DNA from 3 places in the Bacillus luti genome. Region 3 is predicted to be linked to each of the others. Evidence: a T-box and tRNA genes for the amino acid it is inferred to sense, from the RefSeq annotation. Region 3 holds a T-box; the other regions hold tRNA genes.
The links. A T-box is a leader RNA that pairs with one kind of tRNA and senses whether it is charged. The one in region 3 lies ahead of leuS (leucine--tRNA ligase), so its partner is inferred to be a tRNA-Leu.

Region 1 (7,264 bases), 1.5 Mb from region 3:
ATTTTAGATGTATTACCGAATGGAAAGTTCGTTACCATTCAAGAAGAACAAGGTGAATGGTATAAGATTTTACATAATGGTCAAACAGGTTATGTACAAAAAGCATTCATATCTAATGGCTCACAACCTTTAGTAAAAGGAATTACAGTTCAAAATAATACGAAGTACACAGTTGCAACACCAAAACTCAATGTACGTAGTAATGCTAGTACAAGTAGTTCTCTACTTGGTTCATTACAAAATGGTACACAAGTGCAAGTAGTAGAAACTGTAGGAACTTGGTATAAAATTCGTTTTGGTACAGGGTACGGATATGTGGCAAAACACTATGTAGTACAAAACCAACCGCAATCACAAGCTAAAACCGCTCAACCTTCATCCATTCCAGCAGCTTTCAAATTCCCTGCTCAAGGAAGAGTTAGCTCAACCTTTGATATGCGCTGGGAACAAATGCATTATGGTATAGATATTGCAGCTCAAGGGAACGTATCCATTCAAGCTGCCGCTGCAGGTAAAGTTGTGAAGTCTTATTATTCGGCTAGTTATGGTAATGTCGTGTTCATCGCCCATCAAATTAATGGGAAATTATATACAACAGTTTATGCTCATATGAAAGATCGCACTGTACAAGCCGGTGATCAAGTACAAACTGGACAACTATTAGGTCATATGGGAAATACAGGGCATTCATACGGACAACATCTCCACTTTGAGTTACACAATGGAGAATGGAATTTTGAAAAAACAAATGCAGTCAATCCACTGCCATATTTAGTTAGGTAAATTGTATGCCACGCAATATACCTCTCTTAATTGAATACTTGGCCTTTTTAGGCTTAATCTGTTGTTTAATCATTTATAATACAAACACTGTATTTTTATCTATTATCATTGCTTTTGTTACTTTAGAAATTATGATGGAATCATTCCAAGTGCAACTAAAACAAAAAATTGCACACATTTATAACGCTCTTTTTCTATTAAGTGCCCTTATAACAAATGTAATTAGTAACGGTTTGTATTTATCTACCGTATTTCCTGTATTTTTTATGGCTATTTTATTATTCATAGCTAGATACGTGAATGTCCCTAATAATAAAAAACATGAACAAGAAGCTTAGAAAGAGGAGACACTGTGTACCAATCTTTCAAAGATACTCCAATGAAATATATATTGAATTTATATGAAAAAATGAATACTTTTTTCGGTATACAAGGAAGTTATACTGCACAACTTCTCCTTTATGGAATGTTATTTCTCATCTTAATTACTTTCTCCTTGTTTTACTAACAAAAAAAGGATCTCACATAAACTTGAGATCCTTTTTAATTTATATTAATTTTTCATATAAACAGTACTGTTTATCCACAAGCATATTTTTCATAAATAAAACTCAGATTATATTTTTTCTCTAAGCTCATTCTTTGTTCATCGTCGCACCAATAGAATAAAATATCATGAATAGTTGCATAACGCTTATTTTTAAGAAATAGTTTAAAGAATGATGGTAAACAATCATGTAATTGTATAAATATATAATTGCGTAATATCTCTTCCTTATATTCAATGCCCTTACAAATATACAGTAATTCTTCACAGTAATATGCATGCTGCGGAACTTGAATCATTTCAAAAAATGGTACATATGATAGTAGCTTTCCGATAAAATGACCATATCGGTCCATTACCCCTATCGTCATATGCTCCATCATTTCTTTCATCACATATAAATAATCATCTACATGCGTTGTCTTTAATGGGTCTAATCGATCGGAAATTTGAGCAAGTACAGCTCGTTGACAGGCTAACACCGCTTGACTCGGTCCATAATATGATAAGAAGTCTGTACACTTACGATATTTTCGTAATAAGTCATGTGTATATAAATCATAAACAAAAGTATTACAATACATCGCTAGACTCATCATATCACTATTTAATTGCTCTTTTGACAGTAACTTCGCTCTTTTACACATATAAAAGAATGTAAATTCCAATACTTCTTTATGAGATAATAAATGCTTACAATCTTTTATACATTCCTCATTAAATTTAACTCTATCCCAAATTTCTACATCCCTATCTGTTAATTCACCAATACGGTATTTAATAATTAAATAGTTTAAAGCAACCGCTTGCGTCAAAAGATCCCATGTTTCATATTCCAATGAAGTTTGGACAAATTCATCTAGCCCTTGAGTTATCATAAAAGTATTTGCCTCTTCATACCAACCAATCTCTTGGCATAAACGAAGAATACGTACTAAAGTTGGAATTTCATCTTTATGAAACTGCGGTAAATTTTTCACTTTATTTATTCCATATACGATAAATGCCGCTAAATTTTCTTCTTTATAAAATTCTTTTTCTTTCCACGCTAATATAGTCCGCTCGTTCCCTTCACCTTTTGGGTGACAAGGTACAAGCAAAGAAAATAATTCAGCGAAATTATTTGGTTCTATATATGTATCTGTAACCAAATTCCAATTTGGATCGCCTTGTACAGCCTTCATATAATTCCCCTTCCCTTTTTATCCCGCTATTTGCGACCAAGTAAGACTCCCACCTCAAAATTCAGCGAATGCTATGAATTTAGTTGGGAGATAAATGCCCGTAAAAGCCCGATTGGTTCAACTCATAATCATTTTGGAATAGCCCCCACAATGATTAAAGTTTCACTTTATCTACATAGGAAATATTAATTCATTATTACATCATTACCAATTAATATTGTTATATTCAAAATCTATCATAACCCTTATACCTATCAGTATATCATTTTTTCTCTTATTAAAAATTAGGAATGAAAAATTTTAAAAAACTGTCGAAAATATTAACTGTATACCTATTATATAATGCCCTAGATACGTCACTCTAGCATATTAGTTTAATCTATATATACTAGAATGATGTATCCGCTCTTCATACATAATTTATCTTGCTATTTGTGGGCATTAAGGCCCCATTCATTAAGGATTCACTTTATTCTGTATGCTCCGAGATTTCACCTAAAGCAAATCCAGCTTGATCATCTGTCGATTCTCTTATAGCTAAGTCACCTAGTGCTAACATCCCAACTAATTGACCATTCTCAACTACTGGTAATCGTCTAATTTGATATTGTGCCATTAATTCTGTAGCTTTTTCAATAGCATCATCTGGAGAAACTGAAACAATATTTGTTGTCATTACATTTGTAATTTTATTAGACCCAGGATGCTTCTCTGCAATCCCTCGAACAACCAAATCTCGATCAGTAACAAGCCCAACAACTTGTTCATTTTCAACAACAGGAATCAATCCAACCGATTCTTCTTTCATCTTTACAGCAGCCTCATATACATTGTCTAACGGTGTACAATGTACTATATGAGTACTCATAAATTCTCGAACTCGTGTCATTTTTATCTCCTCCTTTTAATACATACCATAGTTTTTCCTAAATCCCTTTATTTATTTCAGGAAAATAAGATGATAAAAGAGGATTGCACATAATAAAAAAGAGTCAGCATATTGCTGACTCTTTTTTGTATGACCCGTACGGGATTCGAACCCGTGTTACCGCCGTGAAAGGGCGGTGTCTTAACCACTTGACCAACGGGCCATGGCTCCGCAGGTAGGACTCGAACCTACGACCGATCGGTTAACAGCCGATAGCTCTACCACTGAGCTACTGCGGAATATATATGGTGGGCCTAAATGGACTCGAACCATCGACCTCACGCTTATCAGGCGTGCGCTCTAACCAGCTGAGCTATAGGCCCATATACTTTACAGGGGCAGTAGGAATCGAACCCACACTGGAGGTTTTGGAGACCTCAGTTCTACCTTTAAACTATGCCCCTAAATGATGCCGACTAGAGGACTTGAACCCCCAACCTACTGATTACAAGTCAGTTGCTCTACCAATTGAGCTAAGTCGGCAAAAAAAAATGGTGGCTCGGGACGGAATCGAACCGCCGACACGAGGATTTTCAGTCCTCTGCTCTACCGACTGAGCTACCGAGCCAACATAAATGGCGGTCCCGACCGGGGTCGAACCGGCGATCTCCTGCGTGACAGGCAGGCATGTTAACCACTACACCACGGGACCATTTGGTTGCGGGGACAGGATTTGAACCTGCGACCTTCGGGTTATGAGCCCGACGAGCTACCGTGCTGCTCCACCCCGCGACAATATAAAATTTTAAAAAAATGGAGGAGGTAGAGGGATTCGAACCCCCGCGCGACTCTCGCCGCCTGTCGGTTTTCAAGACCGATCCCTTCAGCCGAACTTGGGTATACCTCCATGAAGGAAAAAGAAATATTTTATTATTACATGTATCTAATCCATTTAAAAAGAAAATGGAGGAGGTAGAGGGATTCGAACCCCCGCGCGATTCTCACCGCCTGTCGGTTTTCAAGACCGATCCCTTCAGCCGAACTTGGGTATACCTCCGAGACATATAATAAATAAAGTGGAGCCTAGCGGGATCGAACCGCTGACCTCCTGCGTGCAAGGCAGGCGCTCTCCCAGCTGAGCTAAGGCCCCATGTTTTTGGGAATATCGGGAAGACAGGATTTGAACCTGCGACCCCCTGGTCCCAAACCAGGTGCTCTACCAAGCTGAGCCACTTCCCGTTAATAAAAGCGCGCCCGAGAGGAGTCGAACCCCTAACCTCTTGATCCGTAGTCAAACGCTCTATCCAATTGAGCTACGGGCGCATATGGTGCCGAGGGCGGGGGTCGAACCCGCACGGTGGTCACCCACCGCAGGATTTTAAGTCCTGTGCGTCTGCCTGTTCCGCCACCCCGGCATGTCATATTGAAAATTGGAGCGGAAGACGGGATTCGAACCCGCGACCCCAACCTTGGCAAGGTTGTATTCTACCACTGAACTACTTCCGCAAGACATGTTTGAGTTATTTTATTAAAAGTGCGGGTGAAGGGAGTCGAACCCCCACGCCAAAGGCGCTAGATCCTAAGTCTAGTGCGTCTGCCAATTCCGCCACACCCGCATATTTTATTAAAATGGTGAGCCATGAAGGACTCGAACCTTCGACCCTCTGATTAAAAGTCAGATGCTCTACCAACTGAGCTAATGGCTCTTAATGGCTGGGCTAGCTGGATTCGAACCAGCGCATGACGGAGTCAAAGTCCGTTGCCTTACCGCTTGGCTATAGCCCATTAATTAAGAATGGTGGAGGGGGGCAGATTCGAACTGCCGAACCCGAAGGAGCGGATTTACAGTCCGCCGCGTTTAGCCACTTCGCTACCCCTCCGACATATATGGTGGAGGATGACGGGATCGAACCGCCGACCCCCTGCTTGTAAGGCAGGTGCTCTCCCAGCTGAGCTAATCCTCCATTTGCCTGGCAACGTCCTACTCTCACAGGGACAAGGTCCCAACTACCATCGGCGCTAGAGAGCTTAACTTCCGTGTTCGGTATGGGAACGGGTGTGACCTCTCTGCCATCATTACCAGACTATATTCATTTAAGACAAGAATCATTATAACTTATTTAACCTTTAAAGTCAACAAGTTTTTTATATTCTTTCAAAACTAGATAACATTGCTTCATATTATATGGTTAAGTCCTCGATCTATTAGTATTCGTCAGCTCCACATGTCACCATGCTTCCACCTCGAACCTATCAACCTGATCATCTTTCAGGGATCTTACTAGCTTACGCTATGGGAAATCTCATCTTGAGGGGGGCTTCATGCTTAGATGCTTTCAGCACTTATCCCTTCCGCACATAGCTACCCAGCTATGCCCTTGGCAGAACAACTGGTACACCAGCGGTGCGTCCATCCCGGTCCTCTCGTACTAAGGACAGCTCCTCTCAAATTTCCTACGCCCACGACGGATAGGGACCGAACTGTCTCACGACGTTCTGAACCCAGCTCGCGTACCGCTTTAATGGGCGAACAGCCCAACCCTTGGGACCGACTACAGCCCCAGGATGCGATGAGCCGACATCGAGGTGCCAAACCTCCCCGTCGATGTGGACTCTTGGGGGAGATAAGCCTGTTATCCCCGGGGTAGCTTTTATCCGTTGAGCGATGGCCCTTCCATGCGGAACCACCGGATCACTAAGCCCGACTTTCGTCCCTGCTCGACTTGTAGGTCTCGCAGTCAAGCTCCCTTATGCCTTTGCACTCTACGAATGATTTCCAACCATTCTGAGGGAACCTTTGGGCGCCTCCGTTACACTTTAGGAGGCGACCGCCCCAGTCAAACTGCCCACCTGACACTGTCTCCCGGGTCGATAAGACCCGTAGGTTAGAATTTCAATACAGTCAGGGCGGTATCCCACCAGCGCCTCCACCGAAGCTAGCGCTCCGGTTTCAATGGCTCCCGCCTATCCTGTACAAACTGTACCAAAATTCAATATCAGGCTACAGTAAAGCTCCACGGGGTCTTTCCGTCCTGTCGCGGGTAACCTGCATCTTCACAGGTACTATAATTTCACCGAGTCTCTGGTTGAGACAGTGCCCAAATCGTTACACCTTTCGTGCGGGTCGGAACTTACCCGACAAGGAATTTCGCTACCTTAGGACCGTTATAGTTACGGCCGCCGTTTACTGGGGCTTCAGTTCAGAGCTTCGCTTACGCTAACCCCTCTCCTTAACCTTCCAGCACCGGGCAGGTGTCACCCCCTATACTTCGCCTTACGGCTTCGCAGAGAGCTGTGTTTTTGCTAAACAGTCGCTTGGGCCTATTCACTGCGGCTTTCCGTTAAGAAAGCACCCCTTCTCCCGAAGTTACGGGGTCATTTTGCCGAGTTCCTTAACCAGAGTTCTCTCGCACACCTTAGGATTCTCTCCTCGCCTACCTGTGTCGGTTTGCGGTACAGGCACCTTTTATCTCGCTAGAAGCTTTTCTTGGCAGCGGGGAATCAAAGACTTCGCTCCATAAGGAGCTTCCCCATCACAACTCAGCCTTCACGATAAGCGGATTTGCCTACTTATCAGCCTAATTGCTTGGACGTGCACAACCAATCGCACGCTTCTTCTATCCTTCTGCGTCCCTCCATCGCTCAAACGATAAAGAGGTGGTACAGGAATATCAACCTGTTGTCCATCGCCTACGCCTGTCGGCCTCGGCTTAGGTCCTGACTAACCCTGAGCGGACGAGCCTTCCTCAGGAAACCTTAGGCATTCGGTGGACGGGATTCTCACCCGTCTTTCGCTACTCATACCGGCATTCTCACTTCTAAGCACTCCACCAGTCCTTACGGTCTGACTTCACTGTCCTTAGAACGCTCCCCTACCACTGA
Region 2 (12,196 bases), 970 kb from region 3:
ATTAACATTTTATATACACAGTAAAAGCCACATTATCAACAGATAATATGGCTTTTATCCACAAGCTGTGGTTAATTTTGTGTATAACTATGCTTCAATATCTAATCCTGGATTTGCATTTAAAGCTAATGTCGCACGTTTTCCTTGTTCATATGCAATTGTACCTGCCGCTGCAATCATTGCTGCATTATCTGTGCATAAGAATAATGGCGGAATAATTAGCTCAATGTTTTCTTTTTGTGCAAATTCTGCTTCTAAACGTGCACGAAGCCCTTTATTTGCGGCCACTCCACCAGCAAGAAGCACTTGCTTTACGTTATATGCATCCGCTGCACGAGACGCTTTCGTTACTAGTACGTCAATTACACTCTCCTGAAAACTTGCTGCTAAATCTTCTGGTGCAATTTCTATACCGCGTTGTTTTGCGTTATGCACAGTGTTGATAACTGCTGATTTCAATCCACTAAAGCTGAAATCATATGAATCAGGTTCTAGCCATGCACGTGGTAAATCAATGGTTGGCTCTCCTTCATGTGCAAGACGATCAATATGAGGCCCCCCTGGATAAGGCATAGATAACGTACGAGCTACTTTATCATATGCTTCTCCTGCTGCATCATCTCGTGTTTCACCAATTACTTCAAATGAACCGTGTTCTTTCATATAAACAAGCTCTGTATGCCCACCAGATACAACAAGTGATAGTAGAGGGAATTGAACTTCTTTTACTAAACGATTCGCATAAATATGGCCAGCTATATGATGGACACCAACTAGAGGAATATCATGCGCAAAGGCCACCGCCTTCGCTGCATTTACTCCAATTAGAAGTGCTCCAACTAAACCAGGCCCTTCAGTTACAGCAATTGCATCAATATCATCAAATGTGATATTTGCTTCTTTTAAAGCTTCTTCTAATACAACTGTAATTTCTTCTACATGATGACGAGATGCAATCTCTGGTACAACCCCGCCAAAACGTTTATGACTTTCAATTTGTGATGCAACGACATTCGCAATAATTTCCGTTCCATTTTTAACAACCGCTACTGCTGTTTCATCACAACTTGTTTCAATACCAAGTATAATCGTATTTTTTTCCATTATATATTCACCCACATTACGAGACCATCTTCCTGATTGTCTGCATAGTATCGTTTACGAATTCCACCATTTTGAAATCCGTATTTTCTGTATAACTGTTTTGCTACTTCATTTGATACACGTACTTCAAGTGTCATCGTTTTTACCCCTAGATCTTTCGCTTCAGAAATAACTTCTTTCAATAAAGCATCCCCTAGCTTTTGACCTCTGTATTCTGGCAAAATAGCTATGTTTGTTATATGTGATTCATCAATAATTATCCACAATCCACAATAACCAATTACACGACCATCTTTTTCTAACACAACATAATGTGCATGTTCATTCATCGTTAACTCACGGCGAAAGGCATCTGCAGTCCAAGGAGTTGCAAAAGATGCTTCTTCAATAGCTACAATTTGAGCGATATCATCGAGTTTCATCTTTCTAAGTATCATATCCATCCTCTGCAGGCTCCTACTTATTTTGACTTTCTAACCACTTTGTTTCAGCTTCAGCTAAACGAAGATAACTAGGAACAAATGAATGTACATCTTGTTCTTCTTTTTGTAATCCTAAGAACGCTAGCTCACTCGGTCTTGGGTTATTTTTAGTGAAAGGAGCAAATACAGCTTGATCACCTAAATGTTCTATGATGGTTTCTTTATGCAACTTAACATCATTACCAATAAATAAAACACGCTTTCCTGTATCTTTTAACATTTGCAACCAGTCTACAATAAGGATGATTCGGTCTTCTTCTATAGAAGTCAAATTCTCTCCTTCATATGTATATAAACCCGTATAAATTTGTCCACGTCTTCCATCGAATAAAGGACAGATTAACCCATTAAAATTGGCTCCATTTGCAGCGACTACTTCTAAGCTTGATACACCTACAATTGGTATTTGAAGAGACCACGCTAATGTTTTTGCGGCTGTGACCCCTATGCGAACACCTGTATATGAACCAGGTCCGGCGGCTACAACAATTTTAGTTAATTCTTTCGGTTTTACACCACATTCTTTTAATAGTTGCTCCACAGCTGGCATAAGACGTACAGAATGGTTTTTTGTTAAATTTGTAATGATTTCCCCAATCACGTTTCCTTCCTCAATAAGGGATACACCCATTACGTAATTTGAAGTATCAATTGCTAGTACTTTCATCTTGTAATAGCTCCTCACATAATCTAATATAGCGATCTCCAATTGGCTCGAGTACAATTTTTCTCGTGTCATCTCCAGCATGGAATAAACTAATTTGTAACTTTTCATTTGGTAAATATGCTTCTATTAAATGAGCCCATTCTACTACTGTGATTCCTTCACCATAGAAATACTCATCAAAACCTAAGTCCTCTTCACTTTCCGCTAAACGATACACGTCCATATGATATAACGGTAATCTTCCTCTATATTCTTTAATAATATTAAAGGTAGGACTATTTACAACTCTTTTCACTCCAAGACCTTTTGCTAACCCTTTTGTAAAGGTCGTCTTGCCAGCTCCAAGATCTCCTTCTAAAATAATTACATCTTGTGCCTTTACAAGTTCACCTAATCTTTCTGATAATCTTTGTGTTTCCTCAGAAGATTTTGTTTTTACTTCATATTTACTCACAGACTTCACCTACTTTATTCACAATGTTCTCTGCTCTTTATTATACAGGTTTTAAATATATAAAAAAGTCCTTAGGAGTAGTCCTAAGGATAGTTTGACTGTCTTTATTAGTTTTTTGTTAAAACAAATAAAAAAATACGAAACAACTTGTTTCGTTCTTTTCTTTATATAAAATGGCGGTCCCGACCGGGGTCGAACCGGCGATCTCCTGCGTGACAGGCAGGCATGTTAACCACTACACCACGGGACCATTGGTTGCGGGGACAGGATTTGAACCTGCGACCTTCGGGTTATGAGCCCGACGAGCTACCGTGCTGCTCCACCCCGCGATGATATAAATAGCTTGGCGACGTCCTACTCTCACAGGGACAAGGTCCCAACTACCATCGGCGCTAGAGAGCTTAACTTCCGTGTTCGGTATGGGAACGGGTGTGACCTCTCTGCCATCATCACCAAACTATTGAAGGCATATTCCTTCAAAACTAGATAACATTTGCTACATATTATATGGTTAAGTCCTCGATCTATTAGTATTCGTCAGCTCCACATGTCACCATGCTTCCACCTCGAACCTATCAACCTGATCATCTTTCAGGGATCTTACTAGCTTACGCTATGGGAAATCTCATCTTGAGGGGGGCTTCATGCTTAGATGCTTTCAGCACTTATCCCTTCCGCACATAGCTACCCAGCTATGCCCTTGGCAGAACAACTGGTACACCAGCGGTGCGTCCATCCCGGTCCTCTCGTACTAAGGACAGCTCCTCTCAAATTTCCTACGCCCACGACGGATAGGGACCGAACTGTCTCACGACGTTCTGAACCCAGCTCGCGTACCGCTTTAATGGGCGAACAGCCCAACCCTTGGGACCGACTACAGCCCCAGGATGCGATGAGCCGACATCGAGGTGCCAAACCTCCCCGTCGATGTGGACTCTTGGGGGAGATAAGCCTGTTATCCCCGGGGTAGCTTTTATCCGTTGAGCGATGGCCCTTCCATGCGGAACCACCGGATCACTAAGCCCGACTTTCGTCCCTGCTCGACTTGTAGGTCTCGCAGTCAAGCTCCCTTATGCCTTTGCACTCTACGAATGATTTCCAACCATTCTGAGGGAACCTTTGGGCGCCTCCGTTACACTTTAGGAGGCGACCGCCCCAGTCAAACTGCCCACCTGACACTGTCTCCCGGGTCGATAAGACCCGTAGGTTAGAATTTCAATACAGTCAGGGCGGTATCCCACCAGCGCCTCCACCGAAGCTAGCGCTCCGGTTTCAATGGCTCCCGCCTATCCTGTACAAACTGTACCAAAATTCAATATCAGGCTACAGTAAAGCTCCACGGGGTCTTTCCGTCCTGTCGCGGGTAACCTGCATCTTCACAGGTACTATAATTTCACCGAGTCTCTGGTTGAGACAGTGCCCAAATCGTTACACCTTTCGTGCGGGTCGGAACTTACCCGACAAGGAATTTCGCTACCTTAGGACCGTTATAGTTACGGCCGCCGTTTACTGGGGCTTCAGTTCAGAGCTTCGCTTACGCTAACCCCTCTCCTTAACCTTCCAGCACCGGGCAGGTGTCACCCCCTATACTTCGCCTTACGGCTTCGCAGAGAGCTGTGTTTTTGCTAAACAGTCGCTTGGGCCTATTCACTGCGGCTTTCCGTTAAGAAAGCACCCCTTCTCCCGAAGTTACGGGGTCATTTTGCCGAGTTCCTTAACCAGAGTTCTCTCGCACACCTTAGGATTCTCTCCTCGCCTACCTGTGTCGGTTTGCGGTACAGGCACCTTTTATCTCGCTAGAAGCTTTTCTTGGCAGCGGGGAATCAAAGACTTCGCTCCATGAGGAGCTTCCCCATCACAGCTCAGCCTTCACGATAAGCGGATTTGCCTACTTATCAGCCTAACTGCTTGGACGTGCACAACCAATCGCACGCTTCTTCTATCCTTCTGCGTCCCTCCATTGCTCAAACGATAAAGAGGTGGTACAGGAATATCAACCTGTTGTCCATCGCCTACGCCTGTCGGCCTCGGCTTAGGTCCTGACTAACCCTGAGCGGACGAGCCTTCCTCAGGAAACCTTAGGCATTCGGTGGACGGGATTCTCACCCGTCTTTCGCTACTCATACCGGCATTCTCACTTCTAAGCACTCCACCAGTCCTTACGGTCTGACTTCACTGTCCTTAGAACGCTCCCCTACCACTGATACCATTGGTATCAATCCGCAGCTTCGGTGGTGTATTTAGCCCCGGTACATTTTCGGCGCAGAGTCACTCGACTAGTGAGCTATTACGCACTCTTTAAATGGTGGCTGCTTCTAAGCCAACATCCTAGTTGTCTAAGCAACTCCACATCCTTTTCCACTTAATACACACTTTGGGACCTTAGCTGGCGGTCTGGGCTGTTTCCCTTTTGACTACGGATCTTATCACTCGCAGTCTGACTCCTAAGTATAAGTCGTTGGCATTCGGAGTTTGACTGAATTCGGTAATCCGATGAGGACCCCTAGTCCAATCAGTGCTCTACCTCCAAGACTCTTAAACTTAAGGCTAGCCCTAAAGCTATTTCGGGGAGAACCAGCTATCTCCAGGTTCGATTGGAATTTCTCCGCTACCCACACCTCATCCCCGCACTTTTCAACGTGCGTGGGTTCGGGCCTCCATTCAGTGTTACCTGAACTTCACCCTGGACATGGGTAGATCACCTGGTTTCGGGTCTACGACCACGTACTAAACGCCCTATTCAGACTCGCTTTCGCTGCGGCTCCGCCTCTTCAGCTTAACCTTGCACGGGATCGTAACTCGCCGGTTCATTCTACAAAAGGCACGCCATCACCCATTAACGGGCTCTGACTATTTGTAGGCACACGGTTTCAGGATCTCTTTCACTCCCCTTCCGGGGTGCTTTTCACCTTTCCCTCACGGTACTGGTTCACTATCGATCACTAGGGAGTATTTAGCCTTGGGAGATGGTCCTCCCAGATTCCGACGGAATTTCACGTGTTCCGCCGTACTCAGGATACATTCAAGAGAGAATGAAGTTTCGACTACGGGGTTGTTACCCTCTACGACGGACCTTTCCAGGTCGCTTCGTCTACCTCATTCCTTTGTAACTCCGTATAGAATGTCCTACAACCCCAAGAGGCAAGCCTCTTGGTTTGGGCTATGTTCCGTTTCGCTCGCCGCTACTCAGGAAATCGCATTTGCTTTCTCTTCCTCCAGGTACTTAGATGTTTCAGTTCCCTGGGTCTGTCTTCCTTACCCTATGTATTCAGATAAGGATACCATACCATTACGTATGGTGGGTTTCCCCATTCGGAAATCTTCGGATCAAAGCTTACTTACAGCTCCCCGAAGCATATCGGCGTTAGTCCCGTCCTTCATCGACTCCTAGTGTCAAGGCATCCACCGTGCGCCCTTTCTAACTTAACCAAACTAAAAATTAAAAAATATGAGCTACACTGTTATCTAGTTTTCAAAGAACATACATTTATATATGAGAGATAGTTCTCTCAAAACTGAACAAAACGAAACACGGAAACTTATATTGATGAACAGCGTTCATCAATTCTCCATAGAAAGGAGGTGATCCAGCCGCACCTTCCGATACGGCTACCTTGTTACGACTTCACCCCAATCATCTGTCCCACCTTAGGCGGCTGGCTCCAAAAAGGTTACCCCACCGACTTCGGGTGTTACAAACTCTCGTGGTGTGACGGGCGGTGTGTACAAGGCCCGGGAACGTATTCACCGCGGCATGCTGATCCGCGATTACTAGCGATTCCAGCTTCATGTAGGCGAGTTGCAGCCTACAATCCGAACTGAGAACGGTTTTATGAGATTAGCTCCACCTCGCGGTCTTGCAGCTCTTTGTACCGTCCATTGTAGCACGTGTGTAGCCCAGGTCATAAGGGGCATGATGATTTGACGTCATCCCCACCTTCCTCCGGTTTGTCACCGGCAGTCACCTTAGAGTGCCCAACTTAATGATGGCAACTAAGATCAAGGGTTGCGCTCGTTGCGGGACTTAACCCAACATCTCACGACACGAGCTGACGACAACCATGCACCACCTGTCACTCTGCTCCCGAAGGAGAAGCCCTATCTCTAGGGTTTTCAGAGGATGTCAAGACCTGGTAAGGTTCTTCGCGTTGCTTCGAATTAAACCACATGCTCCACCGCTTGTGCGGGCCCCCGTCAATTCCTTTGAGTTTCAGCCTTGCGGCCGTACTCCCCAGGCGGAGTGCTTAATGCGTTAACTTCAGCACTAAAGGGCGGAAACCCTCTAACACTTAGCACTCATCGTTTACGGCGTGGACTACCAGGGTATCTAATCCTGTTTGCTCCCCACGCTTTCGCGCCTCAGTGTCAGTTACAGACCAGAAAGTCGCCTTCGCCACTGGTGTTCCTCCATATCTCTACGCATTTCACCGCTACACATGGAATTCCACTTTCCTCTTCTGCACTCAAGTCTCCCAGTTTCCAATGACCCTCCACGGTTGAGCCGTGGGCTTTCACATCAGACTTAAGAAACCACCTGCGCGCGCTTTACGCCCAATAATTCCGGATAACGCTTGCCACCTACGTATTACCGCGGCTGCTGGCACGTAGTTAGCCGTGGCTTTCTGGTTAGGTACCGTCAAGGTGCCAGCTTATTCAACTAGCACTTGTTCTTCCCTAACAACAGAGTTTTACGACCCGAAAGCCTTCATCACTCACGCGGCGTTGCTCCGTCAGACTTTCGTCCATTGCGGAAGATTCCCTACTGCTGCCTCCCGTAGGAGTCTGGGCCGTGTCTCAGTCCCAGTGTGGCCGATCACCCTCTCAGGTCGGCTACGCATCGTTGCCTTGGTGAGCCGTTACCTCACCAACTAGCTAATGCGACGCGGGTCCATCCATAAGTGACAGCCGAAGCCGCCTTTCAATTTCGAACCATGCAGTTCAAAATGTTATCCGGTATTAGCCCCGGTTTCCCGGAGTTATCCCAGTCTTATGGGCAGGTTACCCACGTGTTACTCACCCGTCCGCCGCTAACTTCATAAGAGCAAGCTCTTAATCCATTCGCTCGACTTGCATGTATTAGGCACGCCGCCAGCGTTCATCCTGAGCCAGGATCAAACTCTCCAATAAAGTTAGTTTGTCTAGCATCTAAAAATAAAAATTGACGTTTCACGTTGTTTGTTTCGTTCAGTTTTCAAAGAACTAAAAGCGGGTGAAGAGAATCGAACTCTCGACCAGAGCTTGGAAGGCTCTTGTTTTACCACTAAACTACACCCGCGTGGTCGGGAAGACAGGATTTGAACCTGCGACCCCCTGGTCCCAAACCAGGTGCTCTACCAAGCTGAGCCACTTCCCGTAATTGGCGCGCCCGAGAGGAGTCGAACCCCTAACCTCTTGATCCGTAGTCAAACGCTCTATCCAATTGAGCTACGGGCGCTTATTCATGATGTTTTTTCGTCGTTGTATTTTGGCGACTCAATTATCTTATCATACTACATTTTTAAATGCAAGTACTTTTTTAAAAAGATTTTTTGATGCGGCCGAGAGGACTTGAACCTCCACGGGGTTTCCCCCACTAGGCCCTCAACCTAGCGCGTCTGCCGTTCCGCCACGACCGCGCGGAAAAAACAAAAGTGAGCCATGAAGGACTCGAACCTTCGACCCTCTGATTAAAAGTCAGATGCTCTACCAACTGAGCTAATGGCTCGTAAATGGCTGGGCTAGCTGGATTCGAACCAGCGCATGACGGAGTCAAAGTCCGTTGCCTTACCGCTTGGCTATAGCCCATCGAAATAATTATCTTCTTTTCAAAGACAAATGTTATTGTACCATAATGACCAATAAAAAACAACTGCCAATTAGCAGAAGTTAAAATGGCGGTCCCGACCGGGGTCGAACCGGCGATCTCCTGCGTGACAGGCAGGCATGTTAACCACTACACCACGGGACCATTGGTTGCGGGGACAGGATTTGAACCTGCGACCTTCGGGTTATGAGCCCGACGAGCTACCGTGCTGCTCCACCCCGCGATGATATCACTTATATATTTTATATGGTGGAGGATGACGGGATCGAACCGCCGACCCCCTGCTTGTAAGGCAGGTGCTCTCCCAGCTGAGCTAATCCTCCGAAGTGGTGACCCGTACGGGATTCGAACCCGTGTTACCGCCGTGAAAGGGCGGTGTCTTAACCACTTGACCAACGGGCCAATATGAATGGCAGAGAAGAAGGGATTCGAACCCTCGCACCGCGTTAGCGATCTACTCCCTTAGCAGGGGAGCCCCTTGAGCCACTTGGGTACTTCTCTGTATGGCTCCGCAGGTAGGACTCGAACCTACGACCGATCGGTTAACAGCCGATAGCTCTACCACTGAGCTACTGCGGAATAATAAAGACAATTTGTATCTTATAAAACTTATCATCGTAAGTCAAGAAGTTTTTTCACAACATCTTGTACAAACGTGACATGTTTATAATATACTGGATTGCGTTTTCACTGTCAAGATGTTTTCTTTATCAGAATTAGTTTCCCTTTACATTTTCCACAGACATATCTTTTTGTATTTATTTGACGTCTCCTTACATATTGAAATGAGCACTCCACACATTCATACACATAAACCTTCTGTTCCTTCTCTTCATTAATCATTCGTTTACAAAAACGTGGTGCACCGACTTCTTTTAACAATTCACGAAAATCTCTATCCCGGTGCTTATACCCTCTTCCTGCAATATGTAAGTGATAATGACAAAGTTCATGTTTAACAATCCCGACTAACTCTTCTTTACCATACATTTTATAATATTGATAATTCAGTTCGATATTGTGGCTCTTCAACAGATAACGCCCACCAGTTGTACGTAATCTATTATTAAACATCGCTTTATGTAAGAACGGCATACCAAAGTATCTTAACGACACTTCCTCTACTAGCTGTTGGATTTCTCGCTCATCCATTCTCATTCCTCCTAAACAAAAAAATATTTTTACACTTTTCTCCCTTCTTATACATATATTAAATAGTACATATACCCATCCTCATTCAAGAAGCGTGGTTTCTAACAATACAATATGAATAGAAATCCACTCACCAACCTCTCATCAATAGTACCTTAGCGAAAAGGGAAGATTTTTGAGAGTAGGATTAAACAAGGAGGGATTCCTATGCCCACATGGCTAAAAAAACAGATGCAACGTGCATATTTCGAAAAAAACCGGTATCAAATTAAATTACTAAATGAATGCTGGTTTTATTATAGCAAAATCCATCAAAGCTAATAATCCATTATACTTCTTACCCAATAAAAAAAAGAGCAGTTTCATCTGCTCTCTTCTCTTATTATTCAATCGGCAACATGGATAATGCGACACGACCTTTTTTTGTATCAATATCATCGACCCATACCTTTACAATTTGCCCGACAGATACAATATCTAACGGATGCTTCACATATTGTGTACTTAGCTTAGAAATATGTACTAAACCATCTTGCTTTACACCAACATCAACAAAAGCACCAAAATCAACAACGTTACGAACGGTTCCTTCTAGTTCCATACCACGTTTTAAATCTTCTAATTTCAAAATCCCTTTTTTCAGAAGTGGTTTAGGCAACTCATCTCTCATGTCTCGCTCTGGACTAATAAGCGCATCTATAATATCCACTAATGTCGGTTCCCCAACTCCCGTTTCTTGAGACAACTTAGAAATCTCTACTTCTTCTAAGCTCTTTTGTAAATGCAATTGTCCTACATCATCTTTTGATAAACCTAAACTCTTCAATAACAATTCAACATTTTTATATTGTTCTGGATGAATTCCTGTTCGATCTAATGGATTCGCCCCTTCTAATATACGTAAGAAACCTATACATTGTTCGTACGTCTTTGCACCTAAGCGCGGGATTTTCTTTAATTCCGTGCGTTTCGTAAATTTCCCATCTTCTTCTCTCTTTGCCACAATATTTTTCGCAACAGTTTTCGATAAACCAGAAACATATTGTAATAATGCAACTGAAGCCGTATTTACATTAACACCAACTTGGTTAACTGCCGTCTCAACTACAAATGTTAATGATTCATTCAATCTCTTTTGAGATACATCATGTTGGTACTGTCCAACCCCAACTGATTTAGGATCAATCTTCACAAGTTCAGCAAGCGGATCTTGCAGACGTCTACCGATAGAAACCGCACTTCTTTCTTCAACCTGTAAATCCGGGAATTCCTCACGGGCTAAATCAGAAGCCGAATACACACTCGCACCAGCTTCGTTCACAATAATATAGAAGACTTCTCGTTTCACATTTTGTAATACATCAACTATAAATTCTTCTGATTCTCTAGAAGCTGTACCATTCCCAATCGCAATCATTTCAACTTCATATTTATCTATAATAGAAAGAACTTCCGCTTTTGCAGCTTCATATTTACGAACTGGCGGATGGGGATAAATAACACCAATATGTAGAACCTTCCCTGTATCATCTACTACAGCTAATTTACAACCCGTTCTATATGCAGGGTCTACAGCTAACACCACTTTCCCTTTCATAGGAGGTTGTAATAGTAAGTTACGTAAATTCTCAGAGAAAATATGTATCGCTTGTTCCTCAGCTGTTTCTGTTAATTCTTTTCGAATCTCTCTTTCAATTGAAGATTGAATTAATCGTTTATAGCTATCTTCAATCGCTAATTGTACATAATGTGCACTTTTAGACTCGTTATCACGAATTACTTTCTTATATAAGAAACTTAATATCTCATCTACTGGCGGAACAACAGCAATTCTCAATATATCTTCTTTCTCACCACGATTCATCGCTAGTACACGATGCGGCACTACTTTCTGCAACGGTTCTTCATAACTGTAATACATTTCATATATATTCTTTTCATCTTTTTCTTCATCTTTTACAGCCGAAGACATAATGCCTTTTCTAAACGTAACATTCCGAATCCAACTACGATATGCAGCTTCATCTGAAACGATTTCTGCGATAATGTCTTGAGCACCTTGTAATGCCTCTTCTGCAGTTTGTACTTCTTTCTCGACATCAATAAATTCTATCGCCTTTTTATTTGGATCTTCTTTTTTATATAACAATAACCATTCAGCTAACGGTTCTAATCCTTTTTCTTTTGCAATCGTCGCTTTCGTTCTTCTTTTTTCTTTATATGGACGATATAAATCTTCTACTTCTTGCAACTTTGTAGCTTTAACAATTTGCTGACGTAACTCTTCTGTCAGTTTCCCCTTCTCATCAATAAGACGAAGAACCTCTTCCTTCCTACCTTCAAGTTGCAGCATATATTGCCATCTCTCTAAAATCGCACGAATTTGCACTTCATCTAAAGAGCCTGTCCATTCTTTTCGGTAACGAGCAATAAATGGAACTGTGTTACCTTCTTCTGTTAATTGAATAACATGACGAACCTGCTTTTCGGTAAAGCCTAATTCTTTCACTAACATTTTCATTAACGCTTGTCGA
Region 3 (12,196 bases):
GGCGTTGGGAGCAGTTCTTATTACGCTCATCGGTAATTTTACCGCGGGAATGCTTGCCGGACGTAAAGCCGGATTATCACATAAAGCTTCCACAAACATTGGATTAACTCTCGTATCGCGCGGGGAATTCTCTATTATTGTCGCGAATATTGGCATTGCGGGTGGCTTAATGGCAACGATTAAACCGTTCTCTGCACTGTACGTTTTAATATTAGCATCATTAGGACCTTTATTAACGAAGGAGTCTGGAAGAATATATACCTTGCTAGATAAAATGTTTAAATGGAGCGCTAAAGAACGTGGGAAAAGAGAAAAAGAAGTTGGATAATATAAATAAGAGGAGACTGCATGAAATTCATGCAGTCTCCTCTTATTTATATATCGTTACTGATGTCATTTCTTGTTGGTAAGTCGATATATTTTTAAGCAGCAATCAATATAATTTCATTTACCAACAAACCATTATCTGAATTTCATCAACTATTAATCAGTTGCCTTCCTATTTAAAAACGACTACAATTTTACTGTTATAGATGAACGAAAAAAATAGAATAGGAGGGGAGACTATGCCAAGGAAAGTATGGCTATTAGTAGCTGGGATGATTATTAATGTCACGGGTGCTTCTTTTTTATGGCCTTTTAATACAATTTATTTGCATGATCACCTAGGGAAATCTTTATCTGTGGCCGGAATGGTATTAATGATCAACTCGCTTACTGGAGTAATCGGAAACTTGCTCGGCGGTGTTTTATTTGATAAATGGGGCGGTTATAAATCAATTCTAGTAGGGATTGTGATTACACTCGTATCGATTTTAGGTCTCGTGTTCTTCCACGGTTGGCCGTTATATGTTGTATGGCTAGCGTTAATCGGATTCGGTTCTGGAATGGTCTTCCCATCGATGTATGCGATGGTTGGTACGGTTTGGCCAGAGGGCGGAAGACGGGCATTTAATGCGATGTATGTTGGACAAAACGTTGGTATTGCGATCGGAACAGCGTGTGGTGGATTAGTTGCATCGTATCGTTTTGATTATATTTTCTTAGCGAACTTTATTTTGTACTTTGTTTTCTTCTTAATTGCTTTTATTGGCTTCCGTGGTATGGAAGACAAAAAAGAGCCAGGAGTGCAAAAAGAAGTCGAAACGGAAAAAGGCTGGTCACTTACACCAGGATTCAAAGCACTTCTTATTGTGTGTGTAGCATATGCTTTATGCTGGGTTACATACGTACAATGGCAGGGAGCGATTGCGACACATATGCAGGAGCTGAATATTAGCCTTCGCCACTATAGTCTATTATGGACGATAAATGGAGCGATGATTGTTTGTGCGCAGCCGTTAGTTAGTATGTTAATTCGCTGGATGAAGCGTTCTTTAAAACAACAAATTATGATTGGAATCGTCATTTTTGCGGCGTCATTCGTTGTGTTAAGTCAAGCGCAGCAATTTACGATGTTCCTCGTTGCGATGGTAACATTAACAATTGGTGAGTTATTCGTATGGCCAGCAGTTCCAACGATTGCGAATATACTTGCGCCAAAAGATAAGTTAGGGTTTTATCAAGGGGTTGTAAATAGTGCGGCGACTGTAGGGAAAATGTTCGGACCAGTCGTTGGCGGAGCGATTGTTGATTTATACAATATGGAAGTATTGTTTATAGCAATCATGGTAATGCTTGTAGTAGCGCTTATTGCAACGAGCATTTATGATAAACGAGTAAAAGTAGAAGAAACAGTTGAAGAAAAAATTGCAGTTTAGTTTGACGGAACATGTAACATGTTTTAGAATATATTTAAATAAAACAACCTTTGGAACAAGGGAGATGGCTCGGCTGTCTAAAGACGAATTCGTTAGTTATTAATAGTAACGATTAACCGAGAAGCCCCGCTTTAAGTAAGCTCTTTAGAGATACTAAGTGGAGGGTAGTTCACATTAACTCATATTTGTAATAACAGTGAGAAGGAGTAGTAGTAATAGAAGCTGGTTTAGAGAGTTGACGGTCGGTGCAAGTCAATCCACGTTTCGTTATGAACTCGCCTTTGAGTTGCAGTTGTGAAACTAATAGTAGCAATTGCCGTTAATCCACGTTACGGATCTAAGCGAATGTATATTTGTACATTAATTTAGGGTGGTACCGCGGGAATCTATAACCTCTCGTCCCTTTCTAGGGATGAGAGGTTTTTTGTATTTTGGGCGGTGAAAATAAATAGAATTTCAAGGAGGGTATCTCATGAGCTTTAATCATCAAGACATTGAGAAGAAGTGGCAAGGGTACTGGGAAGAGAATAAAACATTCCGTACGCCAGATGAGACAGAAAAACCAAAATTTTATGCACTAGATATGTTCCCATATCCATCAGGTGCAGGTCTACACGTAGGACATCCAGAAGGTTATACAGCGACAGATATTTTATCTCGTATGAAGCGTATGCAAGGATATAACGTTCTTCATCCAATGGGATGGGATGCATTCGGTCTTCCAGCAGAGCAATATGCACTTGATACTGGAAACAGCCCAGCTGAATTTACAGAGCATAATATTAATACGTTCCGTAACCAAATTAAATCATTAGGTTTCTCTTACGATTGGGACCGTGAAGTAAATACAACAGATCCAAACTACTACAAGTGGACACAATGGATCTTCCTGCAACTATTTGAAAAAGGCTTAGCTTACGTTGATGAAGTACCTGTAAACTGGTGCCCAGCACTTGGTACAGTACTTGCAAACGAAGAAATCATTGACGGTAAGAGTGAGCGCGGTGGACATCCAGTTGAACGTCGTCCGATGAGACAGTGGATGTTAAAAATTACAGCTTACGGAGATCGTCTATTAGAAGATCTAGATGAGCTTGATTGGCCAGAAAGCTTAAAAGATATGCAACGTAACTGGATCGGTCGTTCTGAAGGTGCAGAAGTACACTTCAACATCGATGGTACAGACGAGAAATTCACAGTTTTCACAACGCGTCCGGATACACTATTTGGTGCGAGCTACTGTGTACTTGCTCCAGAGCATGCGCTTGTTGCTGACATTACAACAGCAGAGCAAAAAGAAGCTGTAGAAGCTTACATTAACTCTGTTAAAATGAAGAGTGATCTAGAGCGTACAGAACTTGCGAAAGAGAAAACTGGTGTATTCACTGGTGCTTACGCAGTTAACCCAGTAAATGGTGAGAAATTACCAATCTGGATCGCTGACTATGTTCTTGCAACTTACGGAACAGGTGCTGTAATGGCAGTTCCAGCTCATGATGAGCGTGACTATGAATTCGCATCAACGTTCAATCTTCCGATGAAAGAAGTTGTAAAAGGCGGAGACATTACGAAAGAAGCATACACAGGTGATGGTGCGCACGTAAACTCAGCATTCCTTGATGGTTTAAATAAAGAAGAAGCAATCGCAAAAATGATTGAATGGCTTGAAGTAACGAGCGCAGGAAATCAAAAAGTAACGTACCGTCTACGTGACTGGTTATTCAGCCGTCAACGTTACTGGGGTGAGCCAATTCCAGTAATTCACTGGGAAGATGGTACAATGACAGCTGTGAAAGAAGAAGAATTACCATTAGTTCTTCCGAAAACAGAAAACATCCGTCCTTCAGGTACAGGTGAATCACCACTTGCTAACATTGAAGAGTGGGTAAATGTTGTAGATCCTGAGACTGGTAAAAAAGGTCGTCGTGAAACGAACACAATGCCACAATGGGCTGGTAGCTGCTGGTATTACCTACGTTACATCGATCCAAACAACAGCGAAGCACTTGTAGATCCTGAAAAAGTAAAACAATGGCTTCCAGTTGATATTTATATCGGCGGAGCAGAGCATGCTGTACTTCACTTACTATATGCTCGTTTCTGGCATAAAGTATTATACGATATCGGTGTGGTTCCAACGAAAGAACCGTTCCAACAATTATTCAACCAAGGTATGATTCTAGGTGAAAACAACGAGAAAATGAGTAAATCAAAAGGTAACGTTGTAAACCCTGATGATATCGTAGCAAGCCACGGTGCAGATACACTTCGTCTATACGAAATGTTCATGGGACCATTAGACGCTTCAATTGCTTGGTCTGAAAATGGTCTTGACGGAGCTCGTCGTTTCCTAGACCGCGTATGGCGCCTATTCGTTCAAGATAACGGTGAATTAAGTGAGAAAATTACTGATGCACCAAACAAAGAGCTTGAAAAAGCTTACCATCAAACAGTGAAGAAAGTAACAGAAGACTATGCAGAGCTTCGCTTTAACACAGCGATTTCTCAAATGATGGTATTCATCAACGATGCATACAAAGCTGAAACACTTCCGAAAGAATATGTAGAAGGTTTCGTAAAAATGATTGCACCGGTTGCACCTCACATTGGGGAAGAGCTATGGAGCAAACTTGGATACAATGAAACAATCACATATGCAAGCTGGCCAACATTTGATGAGTCTAAACTTGTAGAAGATGAAGTTGAAATCGTTGTTCAAGTTATGGGTAAAGTTCGCGCAAAACTAACAATGAGTAAAGACGCATCAAAAGAAGAAATGGAACAACTTGCACTTGAAGCAATTCAAGACCAAATTGAAGGGAAAACAGTTCGTAAAGTAATTGTTGTTCCTGGAAAACTTGTTAACGTTGTTGCAAACTAATTCATTCTAAATAAAAGCTCAGAGTATTTATACTCTGAGCTTTTTTGTGTAGAAAATAATCTCTGGATCACCTTCGTCTAAATTTTCAATTATTCCACTACGTATAAAACCGTTCGCACTAAAAACTTTTTGCATACTTTCATTTGATTCGTTCGTTGAAGAAAAGATTTTTTGAGTAGGAGAATGACTTAACATATATGAGATTAACGAGCTTGCATAGCCGCGCCTTCTTTTTGCTGGCGAAACAATGATTAATGAGAGGAAAGTACAATCAAAGAAATTTGTATCGTATGTTAGAAAACCCGAAATAGAATTATCTTCTTTTACGATGACGCATCGGCCCTCATCAATAGTGTGCTTAATATAATTTCGTCTACTATTATCTCCGATTACATCAATATCTATATGTACGATTGAATCTAAATCATGGATAGAAGCTTTTGTTATGTCCTTCAATAGAAATACCCCCCAGAAAAATATTCAGTTAATTAATTTTATCATAAATGAAGAAAAAGAAGCGGAATTCCAATACAGACAAACACCTATTCTTCTATAAGAAATATGATAAAAAAGGTAGGCTAAATTGAGTAGAAGAGGTGAAAGGAATGAAAGGGATGGACAATAATGCACCACATGGCTTCTTCGGAGGTGGATCGGGTAGTTATGAACAAATGATGTTAATGGGAGGAGCTGACCAACAAGGATACGGTGGAATTCCGAGCTGGATGGGTGGAGCAGCAGGAGGATTTCCAACATCGGTAGCTGGCATGCAAACTGGAATGCCTACATTAATGGGAGGATTTTCGACATCAGGGGTTGGAATGCCTACAGTAACAGGAGGGTTTCCAACATCAGTAGCTGGAGCACAAACAGGAATTCCGACATTAGTAGGAGGCGCACAAGGGGGCGTGCCTGTAGGTATGCCAACTACGTTTCCATCTTTCGTCGGAGGCGTACAAACAGGATTTCCTGTACCTGGAATAGGTGTTGTAGCAGGTGGAGTAGGTGGGTTTCCACAGGTTGTTCATGGCCATCATGGACATCACCACCATCAAGGCCACCAAGGTCATCATGGACACCATCATCACCAAGGTCAACATGGCCATCATGGTCATCATCATCACCAAGGTCAACATGGCCATCATGGTCATCACCATCACCAAGGTCAACACGGTCATCATGGGCACCACCATCAAGGTCAACACGGCCATCATCAACAACAAGTACATTACCAAGGACACCACCACATACATCCACAAGCTGTTCTTTATCAAACTCATCAAGGGCATCACGGTCACCAAGGCCATCACGGTCATCAAGGGCATCACGGTCACCAAGGCCATCACGGTCATCAAGGCCAACATGGTCACCAAGGCCACCAAGGTCAACATGGTCAACATGGTCACCAAGGTCAACATGGTCACCAAGGTCAACACGGTCAACACGGTCACCAAGGTCAACACGGTCAACAGCATCAACAATACCAACAATATCAACAACAGCAACAATCTTCGCCTTGGACAGGTGGAATTGGAGCAGGAGCGGCAGGAGCAGCTGCAGGGGCAGCTAGCATTGGTGGGGCAGCAGGACACGCGGGGCACGTGGGTCATTAATGAGCTGCAGAAAAAAAGACATAATAAAAAACTGCTAGGTAATCCTAGCAGTTTTTTTCCGCTTCTTGGCGTTGACGTTCGATTTCAGCACGAAGTTGTGGTTCTGGTGCTTGCCAGCCTTCTGGCTTTAGAATTTTGCCGTCTCCTTCACGGAAGCGAGGTTTCCCATCAGGGAATAGCTTTGCCATGTTAGCGTTGTTTACAATTTCAAATCCTTTATCTGGACGTACACCCATTTCTGCAAACGTTCCGAATGCAAAGTAAATAAGGTCAATAAGTGCATCGTATTGATCTTCAACAGTCGTTGCTTCTAGAAATTCTTCTAGCTCTTCTTGCATAAAGCTAGCACGAATTTTTGCGCGCTCTTCCGCTAATTTTGTTGGGGTATTTGTCACAGGATGCCCGAATACTTCATGCATTTTCGCAACAAGTTCGTATCCTTTATCTAAACCTTTTTCGTTGGTCATGTTGTTTCATCCTTTCTCGCTTAGTGCCGAATTTCATTGTAACATAAGGTGATTATGAAATGAAAAGAACATCTTATAGAAATAAGATGTTCGCTTGTTATTCTTCTTTTTTTATTAAAATGGATAAAATAAGGTCGATGCCGAACATACCAACAAGTAGCATTGGTATAACGACAAGTAAATAACGTGTGAAGGAAACATTTTTTAAGTATGTATGAGCAAATAAAAAGACGCCGAGAAATAAAATACCATTCAAAATAGGCTTTACTAATTTTTTAGACATAAGCTCCCCCATAAATATCTTCTCTCTCTATCTAAAATAAAAACTCCTCTTTCCGTTGTATCATGCTGGAGAGAGGAGTTCAATCATTTCTCATTCAATTACACCAGAATTTGTAATATTCACGGTGTATTTTATATTAATTGGAACATCTTTGTACATTCGTCTCCATTCTTCTAGTTTGAATGGGCGATAATGATGTTTATATTTTGCTCCTAGCCCGAGGGGATCGACGTCTAAAGATTTAAACTGCTTAATTAATTTAGCAGCTTGTTTATCTAATTGTTTTTGGACATCTTTTTCAATGTTTTTTGTGTTCTTGTTATTTTCTAAGTTAATTTGTTTCGATAGTTCTTGAATACGTGCATCAAGATGAACGTGAATGAAAAAAGAAGGCTTTCCATTTTTAATCTTTATATCGTAAGTTGGAACAGAACGAATATTATTAATCATTACGTATGCAGAATCTGTTTTAAATTCATGTGAATCTAATTTATGTTTCTCTAATAGTCCTTTAAATATGAACATATCTTTTTGCGCAATTTTACCGATATATTTATCCTTTTTAAAAAGACCAATTCCGGTGATTTTTATTTTATCACCATGCTTCTTTAGAATGGGAATATAGTAGTCTTGCCCTTCTTGATAATAACGGAACGCCCCTACATGTAGATTATCCGTTGGTAAAGGACCGGTTTCCATATTATGTTCTAGCAACTTTTTCATATAAATTGCAACGTTGTATGAAGTTGTATATTTTCCTTTTAAAAGTTCAGTACCATTCCCCTCTAATAAAGCAACATATAAAGCGTTCCCTATATTCACATCTCGAAGTAATGTATCGAATGAAGTAGACATTCCTGTTTTGGCAAGTCTTATCGTATATAGGGCGACACGCATTTGTCCGCTAGCAAAAGGTTGAGAAGACTCTAAAGATGAGTCTGCTTTTACTTGTTTTACCGCATTTGCAGTTCCTTCAAAAACTTGAACTTTATTTCCTTTTTTCTGAATGGGACAAACGAATGTCACTTTTACTTTATTATCTTTTGCTACATCAAAAACGGTTCCTTGAATAAGTTGCACATCGTCGATAATATTTTTTTGTAAACATCCAGTTAGACTAAAGAATGTTATACAAGAAATAAGTATTAATTTGCTTTTGATTTTTTCCATTTTCTTTTCACCCACACAATAATAAATAGGATAGGGATGTATACATACATGAGCCAAAAACTAGCTTTTCCAGAATTACTAATAAAAGTATTAATGTCATGTCTGGTTGTTAAAAGCTGTGAAACAATGAGGGTGATAAGGATGAAAGCGATTAGGACACCTCTTTGTTTTACGCGAAATATTTCATGAGTTCCTCTCGTTGCCGCCCATAACGGAAGGATAAAACTCGTAACAATAACGAGTGCATAAGCGGAAATTGCAATATATTCTAGTCTTTCAATGAATGGTAATTGGATTACCTGGGTCATAGAAAGTTGTGACCAAATCGTTTTTAATAATTGTTTCTCACTAAAAAACGCAAAGGCTAAAAGGGTACTAAACAAATATAGAAGATTTGAAAATAGCGCCCCGTATTGAGCGAATTTATGAGATTGTATAGGTTTTTTTACAAAGGGATAAGCCATGAGATAAATTTCAAAGCCTGTCATACTGTAGATTGACAGATTGGCGGCTTTTAAAATATCTGAAAAGGAATGTGTGAACACAGGGAGTAAATTATCCCAATGTGAGTATTTCAAAACGAATAGGCTAAGCAATAAATATCCTAATGTACCGCCAACTGAAATGACGCAAATACCAGTAATGACACGAAATCCAGAAGAAATAATGTAGTAGCTAACTAAGCATAAAAAGAGAGTTAGCATCCAAGTGGAAGCGGTAGGAAACATCCATACTTGAATAATTTCAACGTATGTCCGAATGACGGAAATACTGACGATTAAAAAATAAGTCATAAAGATGATACTAATGCCATTTCCTAGCCATTTTCCAAATGTTTGTCGATGTAAATCAATTAAGTTTCCGTTTGTTTCTTTTAATAAAAAATACATCATCCATATAAGAATATGGATACAAACTCCTATAATTAGAACTCCCATCCAGGCGTCATATCCAGCGGCTTTTGCAATAATGCGAGCGAATCCGAGAACTCCGGCGCCAAACTGTGCACTGTGAATTAAGAAGAAAATAAAGATAGGAGATATTTGATATTTTTCTTGAACTTTACTCATCAATGCACCTCATTCCTTAATCATCAAAATCGGATCTATGTTTTGTTGAAATTCCTTTCGCTGCTTTTTTTACATGTTGTGGTCTTGCTTGTACATCTCTTGTGTCAATCATTGTTAAAGGGAAACGAATCCAAGAATCTTTAACGGATTGTTGTCTTGTCGGATAAAACAAAGCGTACGGCTTGCGTAAGGAAGTCAGTCTAAATAGATGGGTAAATAAAAAGATAAATCCAAGAGAAATCCCGAAAAGTCCTCCTATTTCGGCAAATATGAGAAACGGGAAACGTAGCAGCCGAACCGCATTACCCATTTTATAAATAGGCGTAATAAAGGATGCGAGCGCTGATAAGGCAACGATAATTAATAAAATGTTACTCGTTAAACCAGCTTGTACAGATGCTTGCCCGATTACGATACCGCCTACAATACCGAGCGTTTGACCAACTTTCATCGGTAACCTCGCGCCAGCTTCTCTTAATAAATCGATGGCAAGTTCTAAGAAGAGCGCTTCAATTAAAGGTGGAAACGGTACTTGTGCTCTTGATAAAATCAACGTTTCAAGTAGGTCACTAGGAATTAATTCGTAGTGATAGTTTAAAGTGGCAACATATAATGGTGTTGCGCAAATTGAGAATAAAACAGCGATTAGCCGTAAAATTCTTGAAAATGTAGCGTATAACCAAGAGACGTTATAGTCTTCTGGTGAAATAAAGAAATCGAAATATGATACAGGTGTTAGTAAAATACTTGGCGAACCATCCACAAAAATAGCGATTTTTCCATCAATTAGTGCTTTTGTAACTCTATCAGTACGTTCTGTATTGATATAGAGAGGGAAAATTGACTTTTCTCCCATCAATTCTTGTATATAAGCACTATCATTAATTTGATCATATTCAAGAGCGCGTAAAGATTCCTCTAGAAAATCAATATTATCTTTTTCAGCGAGGTTATCTAAATACATCATGACAACTTTTGTTTTTGAAAACTCTCCGATGATCATTTCCTTTGTTTGTAAATCTAAAACTGGAAGGCGTTTTCGAACTAAATTAATATTTGTATCAATATCCTCTACGAATCCCTCTTGCGGACCAATAACAGTCGATTCATTTAATGGAGGAGTAGGTGCACGATAATTATCAATTGCAATATTTGCAAGCATACACTTTTGATCTTGTTGATTTACTTGGACAATCGCATGCCCCTTTAAAACCATGTCCTCAATTTTTTGTAAATCATTCGTAATTGTAATGCCGCTCATTGGAATATTTTCTTTTAGCTCTTCTAGTGTAGCGTTAGGTCGTTCCAAAAGAGTAGGCATTAAGTATTTTTGCAATTTCTCACCATCAAGTGAAGGACGATAGTAAGAAATCCAATAAGGCATCGTTTCATCTTCAGATGTATGGTAATTAACAAAATCACTAGACTTTTTCAGCTTCTCTATTAAATTTTGTAGAGAATGGATACGGTCTTTTTCTGGTTTTGTAAAATCATAAATACTATTACTTCCAGGGCTTTGCGAATCGTTCTGCTTAGAGTTTTGCTGCTTCTCTTGAGAAGAATTGCCCTGTTTAGAGTTTTGCTGTTTCTCTTGAGAAGAATCGTCTTGTTTAGAATTTTGCTGTTTCTCTTGAGAAGAATCATCTTGTTTAGAGTTTTGCTGTTTCTCTTGAGAAGAATCGTCTTGTTTAGAGTTTTGCTGTTTCTCTTGAGAAGAATCATCTTGTTTAGAGTTTTGCTGTTTCTCTTGAGAAGAATCATCTTGTTTAGAGTTTTGCTGTTTCTCTTGAGAAGAATCATCTTGTTTAGAGTTTTGCTGTTTCTCTTGAGAAGAATCATCTTGTTTAGAGTTTTGCTGTTTCTCTTGAGAAGAATCATCTTGTTTAGAGTTTTGCTGTTTCTCTTGAGAAGAATCATCTTGTTTAGAGTTTTGCTGTTTCTCTTGAGAAGAATCGTCTTGTTTAGAATTTTGCTGTTTCTCTTGAGAAGAATCGTCTTGTTTAGAATTTTGCTGTTTCTCTTGAGAAGAGCCGTTTTGTTTTTTATCCTGGGAAGGATCTTTTTGTTCCTCTTTTTTTTGTTCTTCATTGTTATTTTTATTATGTTTCATACTTTTAGTCTGCTCTTTGTTAGTATCCTCTTGTTTGTTAGATTGCTGCTCCTCGTTATCTGTTTCGTTTGTTTTTGATTTTTTTTTCTTACGTAACCAATTCCAAATCATATGTATGCCCTCTTTGATTGTGTAATATAGTGCTATTTTGTGGCTAATTTTGTATATTATTCATTTATTTATGAAAAGAAGAAGGAGATTGGTTTGCATAGAAACAATCCTTTAGTAGGCAGTTCATACTATAGCGGGAAGAGGGCGAATCTGTGCAAATTGTAAAAAAGGAGAAGTTTATTTTAAAAGAGTTTACGTTTGAAAATGGTAGGGTAATGCCTGTCCAAATGGGATATGAGACGTATGGTACTTTAAATAGAGAAAGATCAAATGCAATTTTGGTTTGTCATTATTTTAGTGCAACAAGTCACGCGGCGGGAAAATATACAGAGAATGATGAGGAGTCTGGTTGGTGGGATGGACTAATTGGACCTGGAAAAGCAATTGATACAAATAAGTATTTTGTTATATGTACGGATAATCTTTGTAATGTGCAGGTGAAGAATCCATACGTGATTACAACGGGACCGAAGTCGATTAATCCAGAAACAGGGGATGAATATGCCATGGATTTCCCTGTGTTTACATTTCTTGATGTAGCTCGTATGCAATATGGATTAATAAAAGATATGGGAATCTCAAGATTACACGCTGTAATGGGACCTTCGGCGGGTGGAATGATTGCGCAGCAATGGGCTGTTCACTATCCTCATATGGTAGAACGAATGATTGGCGTTATTACGAATCCACAAAATCCAATTATAACGTCCGTAAATGTAGCGCAAAATGCG

Region 1: it encodes a tRNA-Leu, which carries the amino acid that the T-box ahead of leuS (leucine--tRNA ligase) is inferred to sense. The anticodon was not compared.
Region 2: it encodes a tRNA-Leu, which carries the amino acid that the T-box ahead of leuS (leucine--tRNA ligase) is inferred to sense. The anticodon was not compared.

What each region holds. Positions count from the first base shown of each region.
Region 1 is NZ_CP040336.1:4,380,231-4,387,494, forward strand. It holds gene EUC40_RS22205 (SH3 domain-containing protein) at 1-783, shown strand, start outside; gene EUC40_RS22210 (hypothetical protein) at 789-1,121, shown strand; gene EUC40_RS22215 (DUF3965 domain-containing protein) at 1,363-2,514, opposite strand; gene EUC40_RS22220 (CBS domain-containing protein) at 2,984-3,403, opposite strand; tRNA gene EUC40_RS22225 (tRNA-Glu) at 3,534-3,605, opposite strand; tRNA gene EUC40_RS22230 (tRNA-Asn) at 3,607-3,681, opposite strand; tRNA gene EUC40_RS22235 (tRNA-Ile) at 3,689-3,765, opposite strand; tRNA gene EUC40_RS22240 (tRNA-Trp) at 3,776-3,846, opposite strand; tRNA gene EUC40_RS22245 (tRNA-Thr) at 3,853-3,925, opposite strand; tRNA gene EUC40_RS22250 (tRNA-Phe) at 3,935-4,010, opposite strand; tRNA gene EUC40_RS22255 (tRNA-Asp) at 4,019-4,094, opposite strand; tRNA gene EUC40_RS22260 (tRNA-Met) at 4,098-4,174, opposite strand; tRNA gene EUC40_RS22265 (tRNA-Ser) at 4,197-4,289, opposite strand; tRNA gene EUC40_RS22270 (tRNA-Ser) at 4,347-4,439, opposite strand; tRNA gene EUC40_RS22275 (tRNA-Ala) at 4,460-4,532, opposite strand; tRNA gene EUC40_RS22280 (tRNA-Pro) at 4,548-4,621, opposite strand; tRNA gene EUC40_RS22285 (tRNA-Arg) at 4,632-4,705, opposite strand; tRNA gene EUC40_RS22290 (tRNA-Leu) at 4,709-4,797, opposite strand; tRNA gene EUC40_RS22295 (tRNA-Gly) at 4,814-4,888, opposite strand; tRNA gene EUC40_RS22300 (tRNA-Leu) at 4,918-4,998, opposite strand; tRNA gene EUC40_RS22305 (tRNA-Lys) at 5,013-5,088, opposite strand; tRNA gene EUC40_RS22310 (tRNA-Gln) at 5,093-5,167, opposite strand; tRNA gene EUC40_RS22315 (tRNA-Tyr) at 5,179-5,262, opposite strand; tRNA gene EUC40_RS22320 (tRNA-Val) at 5,271-5,346, opposite strand; rRNA gene rrf (5S ribosomal RNA) at 5,351-5,466, opposite strand; rRNA gene EUC40_RS22330 (23S ribosomal RNA) at 5,568-7,264, opposite strand, start outside.
Region 2 is NZ_CP040336.1:4,865,752-4,877,947, forward strand. It holds gene tsaD (tRNA (adenosine(37)-N6)-threonylcarbamoyltransferase complex transferase subunit TsaD) at 88-1,104, opposite strand; gene rimI (ribosomal protein S18-alanine N-acetyltransferase) at 1,104-1,547, opposite strand; gene tsaB (tRNA (adenosine(37)-N6)-threonylcarbamoyltransferase complex dimerization subunit type 1 TsaB) at 1,561-2,253, opposite strand; gene tsaE (tRNA (adenosine(37)-N6)-threonylcarbamoyltransferase complex ATPase subunit type 1 TsaE) at 2,234-2,707, opposite strand; tRNA gene EUC40_RS24450 (tRNA-Asp) at 2,882-2,957, opposite strand; tRNA gene EUC40_RS24455 (tRNA-Met) at 2,960-3,036, opposite strand; rRNA gene rrf (5S ribosomal RNA) at 3,049-3,164, opposite strand; rRNA gene EUC40_RS24465 (23S ribosomal RNA) at 3,215-6,136, opposite strand; rRNA gene EUC40_RS24470 (16S ribosomal RNA) at 6,283-7,834, opposite strand; tRNA gene EUC40_RS24475 (tRNA-Gly) at 7,912-7,982, opposite strand; tRNA gene EUC40_RS24480 (tRNA-Pro) at 7,984-8,060, opposite strand; tRNA gene EUC40_RS24485 (tRNA-Arg) at 8,065-8,141, opposite strand; tRNA gene EUC40_RS24490 (tRNA-Leu) at 8,240-8,322, opposite strand; tRNA gene EUC40_RS24495 (tRNA-Lys) at 8,339-8,411, opposite strand; tRNA gene EUC40_RS24500 (tRNA-Gln) at 8,417-8,491, opposite strand; tRNA gene EUC40_RS24505 (tRNA-Asp) at 8,579-8,654, opposite strand; tRNA gene EUC40_RS24510 (tRNA-Met) at 8,657-8,733, opposite strand; tRNA gene EUC40_RS24515 (tRNA-Val) at 8,758-8,833, opposite strand; tRNA gene EUC40_RS24520 (tRNA-Glu) at 8,838-8,912, opposite strand; tRNA gene EUC40_RS24525 (tRNA-Ser) at 8,921-9,011, opposite strand; tRNA gene EUC40_RS24530 (tRNA-Asn) at 9,015-9,089, opposite strand; gene EUC40_RS24535 (SprT family protein) at 9,204-9,668, opposite strand; gene cmpA (cortex morphogenetic protein CmpA) at 9,870-9,983, shown strand; gene EUC40_RS24545 (Tex family protein) at 10,045-12,196, opposite strand, start outside.
Region 3 is NZ_CP040336.1:636,975-649,170, forward strand. It holds gene EUC40_RS03300 (cation:proton antiporter) at 1-328, shown strand, start outside; gene EUC40_RS03305 (MDR family MFS transporter) at 567-1,760, shown strand; T-box leader at 1,948-2,167, shown strand; gene leuS (leucine--tRNA ligase) at 2,233-4,641, shown strand; gene EUC40_RS03315 (GNAT family N-acetyltransferase) at 4,669-5,097, opposite strand; gene EUC40_RS03320 (hypothetical protein) at 5,247-6,254, shown strand; gene EUC40_RS03325 (pyrophosphohydrolase domain-containing protein) at 6,299-6,721, opposite strand; gene EUC40_RS03330 (hypothetical protein) at 6,819-7,004, opposite strand; gene gerHC (spore germination protein GerHC) at 7,095-8,174, opposite strand; gene EUC40_RS03340 (spore germination protein) at 8,150-9,244, opposite strand; gene EUC40_RS03345 (spore germination protein) at 9,261-11,465, opposite strand; gene EUC40_RS03350 (homoserine O-acetyltransferase family protein) at 11,618-12,196, shown strand, end outside.